2 regions of the Arthrobacter woluwensis genome follow, and region 2 is predicted to be linked to the other one. Evidence: riboswitches for the same ligand, from Rfam matches in the RefSeq annotation. Region 2 holds a riboswitch; the other holds the start of a gene.
The links. A riboswitch is a leader RNA that binds a small molecule or an ion and turns the genes downstream of it on or off. The one in region 2 is predicted to bind S-adenosylmethionine.

Region 1 (4,664 bases), 1.3 Mb from region 2:
CTGAAGCGGGCCTCGAGCTCCGCCTCACTGCGATAGGAGATGTGCGCGATCCGGCGCGCCAGGGCCAGGCCCGCCTCGGGCGCCGGGCCGTCGTAGTAGTCGCCGTCGCGGAAGGCCGGGTCCTGGCGGATGGCGAGGGTCTGCGCCTGGGCCAGGGCGATCTGCTCGGCGGTGCTGTGGGCGCCGATCGCGATCACCGCGCACTTGCGGACCCGCTCGGGGAACCCCGCGGCCCATTCCAGCGCCCGCGCGCCACCCATGGACCCGCCGACCACCGCGAACCACTGCCGGATGCCCAGCTGATCCGCGAGCCGCGCCTCGGCGACCGCCGCGTCGCGGAGCGTGATGAACGGGAACCGGGAACCCCACGGTTTGCCATCGGGGGCGGGGCTGGACGGCCCCGTGCTGCCGTTGCAGCCGCCGATGATGTTCACGGCCACCACGAAGAACCGGTCCGTGTCGATCGCGCGGCCCGGGCCGACCAGTCCGTCCCACCAGCCCTCCTCGTCCGTGTCACCCTGTGCGACGTGCGCGCTTCCCGTGAGGGCGTGCTGGATCAGGACCGCGTTGCCGCCATCGGGCGCGAGCGTCCCCCAGGTCTCGTACGCGAGGGTGACGTCCGGCAGCTTCCCGCCGGCCTCCAGCTCCAGCGGCCCGACGACGGCGGTGCGCTGCACACCGTGGCGCGCGTCGGCGTCGCGCTCCTCGCGGGTGGTGGTGTCCCGCGCAGTGGACAGTGGACGGGATGCAGCGATAGTCATGGGGCCTCTATTCCTGAGCTTGCCCGCGCCGGCCGGCGCTGGGCCGAGTCTTCACCCGGGGCACCCCACCGCAGGAGGAGGGTTGCCGGCCAGCGAACCGGGGTTTGGCGCTGGCACTCGTGACTCTCGGACCAGTGTAAAGGATCGGAAGAGGCCGTTTCTGAAGATGACGCTTCATGAGACAGGCTCTCGGGATTTATGTTCGCCCAAGTGGCAGCAAGGGCCGCGCATTCCGAAGAATGCGCGGCCCGTGGATGTCCCGCGGATGCCCCGAGGGGCTCAGACGGCGGCCTTCGCGGCCCGGAAACCGGCGTCCAGATCGGCCAGGATGTCGTCGATGTGCTCGATGCCCACTGCGAGACGGACCAGACCCGGGGTGACGCCCGCGGCGCGCTGACCGGCCTCGCTGAGCTGGGCGTGCGTGGTGGACGCCGGGTGGATGACGAGGGAACGGACATCGCCCAGGTTCGCCACATGCGAGTGGAGTTCCAGCGCGTCCACGAACGCCTTGCCGGCTTCGAGTCCGCCGGCGATCTCGAACGCCACCACGGCGCCGATGCCGTTCGGACCGTACTTGCGCCCCCGCTCGTACCACGGGCTGCTCGGCAGGCCTGCGTACGCGACGCGTTCGACGTCGTCGCGCGCCTCCAGGAACTCGGCGACCTTCAGCGCGTTCTCCACGTGGCGCTCGACGCGGAGGCTCAGCGTCTCGAGGCCCTGCGCGATGAGGAACGCGTTGAACGGGCTGACGGCGGATCCAAGGTCACGCAGCAGCTGCACGCGGGCCTTCAGGATGTAGCTGAGGTTGGCGCCCAGCGCACCGTCCGCGCCGAGGTCGCGGGCGTAGACGAGTCCGTTGTAGCTCTCGTCCGGGGTGTTGAAGCCCGGGAACTTCTCCGGGTCCGCGCCGAAGTCGAACTTGCCGGAGTCCACGATCACACCGGCGATCGCGCTGCCGTGACCGCCCAGGTACTTGGTGGCCGAATGCACCACGATGTCCGCGCCCCACTCGAGAGGCCGGATGAGGTACGGGGTGGCAAGGGTGTTGTCCACGATCAGCGGGACGCCGGATTCGTGCGCCACGGAGGCCACGCCCTCGATGTCCAGGATGTCCTGCCGCGGGTTGGAGACGACCTCGGCGAAGAAGAGCTTGGTGGTCGGCCGGACGGCGGCGCGCCAGTGGTCCAGATTGTCCGGGTCCTCGACGAAGGTGACCTCGATGCCGAACTTCTTCAGGGTGTTGGCCAGGAGGTTGTAGGTGCCGCCGTACAGGCTGGGGCTGGCCACCACGTGGTCACCCGCCTCGGCCACGTTGAGGATGGCGAACGTCTCCGCGGCCTGGCCGGAGCTGAGCAGCAGGGCCGCCAGGCCGCCTTCGAGGCTGGCGATGCGCTGTTCGACGGCGTCCTGCGTCGGGTTGCCGATGCGGGTGTAGATAGGGGCCAGTTCGGCGAGCGCGAAGCGGTTGGCGGCGCTCTCGGCACTCGGGAACACGAAGGACGTGGTCTGGTAGATCGGCAGGGCCCGCGCGCCGGTGACGGCGTCCGGCTCCTGTCCGACATGGATCTGGCGGGTTTCGAAGGACCAGTTGTTGGTCATGGCTTTCCTTAGATTTCAAGGGCCAGGAACGGTCTCCCCCACCATCGCGGCGTCAGCCTTCCCGAAGGAGAACCTGAAGGGAAAGAGACGGCGCCCACGGCCCGCGCTTGCGTGCCGGCGTGCATGCCGACCCGCCTGGTCTTCACCCGGGGCACCCCGCCGCGGACGGAGGGTTGCCGGCCAGCAAGCCGGGGCTCGATGCTGGCACTCATGACCTGCAACCCAGGGTAGGGGGCCGGAGGGAACGCGGAAAAGGGCTGCGTCACAGAACGTCCCAGAGGCCCTCGCCTGCGGCGGCAAGGCGAATGGGGAGGTCTGCCCATTCCCCTCCGCAGCGCGGTGGGGTTGACTCTGAACCATCACTCACCCGCACCATCGAGGAGTTTCATCATGGGGATTCAGACACATCACACATCGCCGTTCGGCCGGCGCCTCCTGGCCGCCGTCGCCACCGCCGGACTCGCCGTGGCAGGCCTGCTCGCCTCGAGCGCTCCGGCGTCCGCCGGGACTCTGGAACAGCACGGCCAGGTGGTGAAGCAATGCTCCGGGATCAAGAAGAACACCTATGCGGTGGCCGGCACCACCGCCACCATTCAGTACTGGTACTCCACCAACAACGGCGGCACCGCCTGCGCCATGCTCTACGACAACAAGGCCGGCGCCACCAACCTCCAGCTCAACATCGCCACGAGCTCGGTGTACTCCCACGACCACGGGATCTACGAGTACTACGCCGGCGGGGTTCAGCTGACCAACATGAGGGGCAAGTGCGTCGGCATCGCGGCCAATGTGTACAACAGGGCCGGGGACAAGGTGCTCGGCTACCGCCACGTCAGAGTCTGCAACTGACCAGGTCTCCAACTGAGCAGGGGCTGCAACCGAGCAAGCCCCGCAACTGCTCCGCAAGGCATCCCCAGCCAGGGACCTCTGCCGCCGGCCCAGCCGCTCCAGCACACCCTGACCGCGCGTTCCGGGCCTGGACACCCAGGCCCGGAACCGGGGAATTCCGCCCGGGCTGCCGGGAATCCGCCGCCGTCGCGTGACTTAGGTAACCCTAAGCTGAGTGCCTAGTCACAAAGTGCAAGGATGATGCCATGCGCATGGATCACGTTTCTTACGCTTGTGAACGCGATGGCCTGGAGGCCACGGCGGAGCGCATTTCTGCCGCTCTTGGACTGCACGCGGTGCGCGGTGGGGTACACCCCCGTTTCGGCACCCGCAACATGATCTTCCCCTTGGCCGACCACAAGTATCTTGAGGTCGTGGAAGTCCTGGACCACCCCGCTTCGGACAAGGCACCGTTCGGCCAGGCCGTGCGGGCCCGCTCCGCGATGGGCGGTGGGTGGATGGGCTGGTGCGTCGCCGTGGACGACCTGGCCCCCTTCGAATCACGTCTGGGCCGCGAGGCCGTCCCCGGGAACCGCAAGTTCCCCGACGGCCGCGAGCTCATCTGGAAGCAGATCGGCATCCTGGGTCTCATCGCGGACCCGCAGGTGCCGTACATGCTCAAGTGGGAGGGTGACTCCACCCTCCACCCGTCGCTCGTGTACCCGAGCGACGTCAGGGTCTCCAGCCTCACCATCGCCGGTTCCGCGGAACGCGTGACCGAGTGGCTCGGCGAGGAAGTGGAGAACCCGCTGGAGGACGTCGCCGTGGAGTGGATCGCTCCGCACGGCACCCCCGGCATCATGTCCGTGACCTTCGAAACGGCGAACGGCTCCGTGACCCTCTGAGGCTCACCCGCCCACGCCGCCTGAAGGCCGCCTGTTCCGCATCGCGCGGAGCGGCGGCCTTCGTCGTACCCCGCTTCCCCGGCGCCACCTCCTCTTTCGGAGCGGCCCGTGTTCAGTACGATGAGTCCACCAGCGACGGCGCCACGCACCGACGAGGCCACGGCCGCCCAGAGGTCCGCGGAGCCGCTCGCTGATCAGGCCACGCTCGCCGGCGCGGGCGCGGTGTCAGAGCCCAGAGGGAGGGCCCATGAAGAGAACATCACTCGCAGCCGCACTCGCACTGCTGACCCTGCTGGTCACGTCCTGCACCCCCGACGGCGGCCGGCCCGCCCCGCCGGCGCCGTCGCCGACGCAGCGGGTCGTCCCAGCAGGCAACCCGGACCGCGACCAGGCCGCCGTCCGGCGGCAGCTGGCGGCCGTCGATCCGTGCGCGCTGCTCGAGCCCCGCACCACCGCGGTCCTCGGGCGGAAACCCGAGCTCGTCAGCACCACGCCGTTCGACTGCCGGGTCCAGGATGAGGGTGTGCAGGCCGTGAGCTACGCGGACAGCACCGCCTCCCAGCGGCACTGG
Region 2 (4,664 bases):
TGGACGCCGCGCCGATGATGATGCCGCCGAGGGGCAGCGGGATGCCGAACAGCAGGTTGAGGGCGATGGCGCCGCCGACCACCTCCGCGAGATCCGTGGCGACGGCCACCGTCTCGGCTTGCAGCCAGAAGAGCCGCCGGCCCCACGTGGGGAACCTCTGCCCCAGGAGTTCGGGGAGGGAGCGTCCGGTGACCAGCCCGAGCTTGGCGGACTGGTACTGGACCATGACGGCCATGATGTTCGCGGCCACGAGGACCCAGACCAGCAGATAGCCGAACTGGGCGCCCGCGGTCAGGTTGGCCGCGACATTGCCCGGGTCCACATAGGCGATGGCGGCGACGAAGGCCGGCCCGAGCAGCAGGATTCCCGCGCCGCGGCGTGGTGCGACGACTCCTGGGGACAGCTCGGTCTTCATCTCATCCTCCTTTAGGCGAGCCGAACCAGGTAATTTCGGCTTGCCTAAAACTCTAGGCTCGGAGACCTCTCGGCGCAAGTGTGACCGTCAGCGCCGCGTGGTCTTCCACGCGTAGCAGCGGTAGGGGAGGGTGAGGATCTCCCCGGGGCGATGTCCGAGATGCTCGCAGAGGTACCACTCGAGGTTGCTGAGGACCTTCTCCCGGGTGGGGGCGGACGCCCGCAGGTAGTAGCTCCGGGATTTGGTCAGCTCCAGGAGATCCTCCGGCGTCACCCGGTCCTGCCACGGGATCACCGCGGCCTGGAGCTCGGTGAAGCCGGGCCCGACGGCGGGCACGAAGTGCGGCTTGATGACGTCACCGGCGTGCATGATGCGGGACAGCCGGTGCACCCACGGGACGGACGTGTCCAGCTGGTTCCAGATCAGTGCGAGGGTCCCGCCCGGCCGCAGGACCCGGAGGGCCTCCGCGCTCGCGGCGAGAGGATCGAACCAGTGCCAGGCCTGGGCCACCGCGATCAGATCGGCGCTCTCCGCACGAAGCCCCGTGGCCTCCGCCGTTCCCTGAACGGTCGCGACGCCGGGGAGTTCCGCATGCAGCTGGGCCAGCATGTCGGCGGAGGGCTCCACGGCCGTCACGTCCAGGCCGAGATCCACGAGCAGCGCGGTGTATTTGCCGGTGCCCGCTCCCAGGTCCACGGCCGATCGCGCGCCGTCCGGCACGCACCATGCAGCTGACTCCGCCGGATACGAAGGCCGGACCTGAGCGTAGTGCTCCCCGCCCTGTTCGAACGCGCGGCCCATCTCCCGGCGGGTGGTGGTGTCCATGCGGGGACCACCGGGCGGCGACACGTGACGGGCTGACATGCTGACTCCTGGACGATGACGGGATCCGCCCGCGGAGCGCGGGGCGGCTTGCCGTTTAAGGGTCGCACAGGGGGCGGACGCGCCGGCCCCTGTGCGACCGGACGTGCTGCGTCAGAGGATCAGTCCGTGGTGGTGCAGGGCGCGGCGCCCGCCGTGCCGGGGGTGTTCGGCGCCCAGTGCGGGTAGCTGCGCTGATCGTTCGCGGGAACCCAGCGTCCGGCGTCGACCACGTAGTCCCAGCCGAGACCGCGTTCGCGCAGCTGCCGGATCCCCTCGATGAGGCACTCGGCGTCCTCGAGCCGCGACCCCAGACCGAAGCTGGCCCGGAGCGATCCGGCGGGCAGGCCCAGCCGCTTGAGCAGCGGGTGGGCGCAGAACTTGCCGTCCCGGAGTCCCACCCCGTGCTCGGCGGAGAGGTAAGCAGCCACGAGGCCGGCGTCGTAACCCTCCACGGAGAAGTTCACCACGCCGATCGAGTCGGTGGAATCGCTGAAGATGCGGTGCACGGTGACGCCGTCCAGGGCGGCGAGACCGTCCTCCAGGTGGCGGCGGATGTCCGCCTCGTGCTGCTGCCACGAGTCGTGGTCGAGGGATGCCAGGACCTGGGTCGCCCGGGCCAGGGTGGCCGCGCCGAGGACGTTCGGGGAGCCGCCCTCATGCCGGGCCGGTCCGGTGGTCCAGACGACCGAATCGAGGCGGGCCTCCCGCACGGCGCCGCCGCCGAGCAGGTGGGGAGTCCCGGCGTCGAGCCAATCGGCACGGCCCACCAGGACTCCGGCGCCGAACGGCGCGTACAGCTTGTGGCCGGAGAAGGCGAGGAAGTCGACGTCGAGCGCGGTGATGTCGATCCGGCGGTGCGGCGCCAGCTGGGCGGCATCCACGACGATCCGGGCGCCGTACTCGTGCGCCAAGGCGGCGAGCTCGGCGATCGGCAGGATCTCACCGGTGACATTGGAAGCGCCCGTCACGGCCAGGAGGGCGACACCGCCGGCTTCGAGCTCCTCCCGGAGGGCCTCCACGGTGGCCGCGATGGTCTCCCGCGCCACGAGGCTCCGGTGACCGACCCGCTGCCAGGGGAGCAGATTGGCGTGGTGCTCGATGTCCAGGTAGAGCACGTCGCCGGCCTGTTCGCCCTGGCGCTGGGGGAGGCAGCCCGCCAGCACGTTCAGCGAATCGGTGGTGTTGCGCGTGAAGATCACCAGGTCATCCGGACGTCCGCCCACGAAGTCGCGCACGATCTCCCGGGCATTCTCGTACACCGAGGTGCTGATCTGCGAGGCGTAGCCGGCGCCGCGGTGCACGCTCGCGTAGTACGGCAGGATCTCGTTCAGGTAGGCCGAGACCACGCTGAGCGCGGGGGCGGAGGCGCCGTAGTCGAGATTGGCGTACCGGGCCGTGCCGCCCTGGATGAGCGGGGCCTGGATCTCCGCGCCGGTGACCGCGGCGAACGGATTGGCGGCCAACGACGGCGCGTGGGCGCGACCGGTTCCGGCGGCGGTGGAGCGGGGGGCGAGGGTGTTGACGGACATGCTGGACCTCTGCATCGTGGAGGGGCCCGCACAGGCGGGCACCGCGCTTGCCGCACCACTTTCTGTGGCCGGCCTGGTCGTCACCCGGGGCACCCCACCGCGTCTGGAGGGTTGCCGGCCAGCAAACCGGGGTTTTGCGCTGGCACTCGTGACCTGATTACGAGAGTAAAACAGCGGCGCGTCCCCGAAGGAACGCGCCGCCAATATTACGTGGAATATGACCTGCTCAGGGGGCCTGCAGCAGATCGTCCAGCCCGGGATTGAGCCTCCGGAGGAACTCTGAATGCAGGATGCCGTTGCTGGCCACCGCGTTGCCGCCGAACGGGCCGTCCTGCCCGTCGAGCGAGGTGAAGCGGCCACCGGCCTCGGTGACGATCGGCACGAGCGCCGCCATGTCGTAGAGGTTCAGCTCCGGCTCGCAGGCGAGGTCCACGGCGCCTTCGGCCAGGAGGCAGTAGGACCAGAAGTCGCCGTAGGCGCGGGTGCGCCAGACCGTGTCGTGGAGGTCGAGGAACTCGTCCCGCAGGCCGAGTTCCTTCCAGCCGCCCAGGCTGGAGTAGGAGAGGGAGGCGTCCTCGAGGCGGTGGACGTCGGACACCTTCAGCCGGGTGGCCGAGGCGAGGGAACGGCCCGTGTAGGCGCCATGGCCCTTGGAGGCCCACCAGCGGCGGCCCAGGGCGGGGGCGCTGACGACGCCGACCACCACCTGATCGTCCTCGATGAGGGCGATCAGCGTGGCCCAGACGGGCACGCCGCGCACGAAGTTCTTGGTGCCGTCGATCGGATCGATGACCCAGCGGCGGGAGGAGTGGCCCGTGGTGCCGAACTCCTCGCCGATGACGGAGTCCCGAGGCCGGGCCCGGGACAGCTGGGCGCGGATGTACTCCTCGGCGCTCCGGTCCGCATCGCTCACCGGTGTCAGATCCGGCTTGGTCTCGACCTTCAGATCCTGGGCTTTGAAGCGCGCCATGGTCTGGGCATCCACCTGGTCCGCCATGACATGGGCAAGCCGGAGGTCATCGGTGTAGTTCTGGGAGGAGTCCATCATGGGTTAAACCGTACCCACAAAGCACGCATCCCAGCTCATCCGGGGCGTGGACGTGACCGCGCCGTCAGGGAGTGCCGAGCTCCTTGGCCTCGCGTTCCTCCTGCGTTCCGGCGTCCAGCACCCGGCGCAGCGACTCCAGCCGCGAGGCTCCGGCGGGCCCGGCGTGTCCCTCGGCCACCCAGGCATCCAGGCCGCAGCCGATCGCCTGCGCGCCGTGCTTGCAGCCGCGCTCGCAGGCCTCGGTGCCGGGCGCCAGATCCGGGAACGCCTGCAGGATGCGTTCGGGATCGACCAGGGCGAGGCCGAAGGACCGGACGCCGGGAGTGTCCACGATCCACGTTCCGGGCCGCGCCCCCGGCATCTGGAGTGCCAGGGCGGAGCTGGACGTGTGGCGTCCGCGGCCGGTGACGGCGTTGACCTGTCCGGTGGCCCGTTCGGATCCCGTCAGGGCGTTGACCATGGTCGACTTGCCGACGCCGGAGTGCCCCAGGAGGACGCTGACGGAGCCGTCGAGCTCCTCCCGCAGTTCCTCGACGGCGGTGCCCAGCAGGGAGGCGGAACCGCCGTCGGCGCTCCGGGCGTCGATCCCGCTGGCTCCCGCCTCCGTGGTGCGGCTGATGATGACTTTGAGATCCAGGGCCTGGTAGTTCGCCAGCAGCTCGGCGGGGTCCTTCACGTCGGCCTTGGTGATGAGCAGGATCGGCTCGATCCCGGCGTCGTACGCGGCCACGAGGGCGCGGTCGATGAAGCCGGTGCGGGGCTCGGGGTTCGCGGCCGCGACCACGACCACGAGCTTGTCCGCGTTGGC

Region 1: another riboswitch for S-adenosylmethionine. It lies ahead of QFZ52_RS04055 (bifunctional o-acetylhomoserine/o-acetylserine sulfhydrylase); the one in region 2 lies ahead of QFZ52_RS10105 (aminotransferase class V-fold PLP-dependent enzyme).

Annotation. Positions count from the first base shown of each region.
Region 1 is NZ_JAUSXR010000001.1:922,513-927,176, reverse strand. It holds gene metX (homoserine O-acetyltransferase MetX) at 1-761, opposite strand, end outside; SAM riboswitch class IV at 772-886, opposite strand; gene QFZ52_RS04055 (bifunctional o-acetylhomoserine/o-acetylserine sulfhydrylase) at 1,041-2,360, opposite strand; SAM riboswitch class IV at 2,459-2,576, opposite strand; gene QFZ52_RS04050 (hypothetical protein) at 2,751-3,209, shown strand; gene QFZ52_RS04045 (VOC family protein) at 3,455-4,093, shown strand; gene QFZ52_RS04040 (hypothetical protein) at 4,341-4,664, shown strand, end outside.
Region 2 is NZ_JAUSXR010000001.1:2,212,700-2,217,363, reverse strand. It holds gene QFZ52_RS10115 (Nramp family divalent metal transporter) at 1-415, opposite strand, end outside; gene QFZ52_RS10110 (class I SAM-dependent methyltransferase) at 503-1,279, opposite strand; gene QFZ52_RS10105 (aminotransferase class V-fold PLP-dependent enzyme) at 1,399-2,808, opposite strand; SAM riboswitch class IV at 2,847-2,962, opposite strand; gene hisN (histidinol-phosphatase) at 3,035-3,856, opposite strand; gene rsgA (ribosome small subunit-dependent GTPase A) at 3,921-4,664, opposite strand, start outside.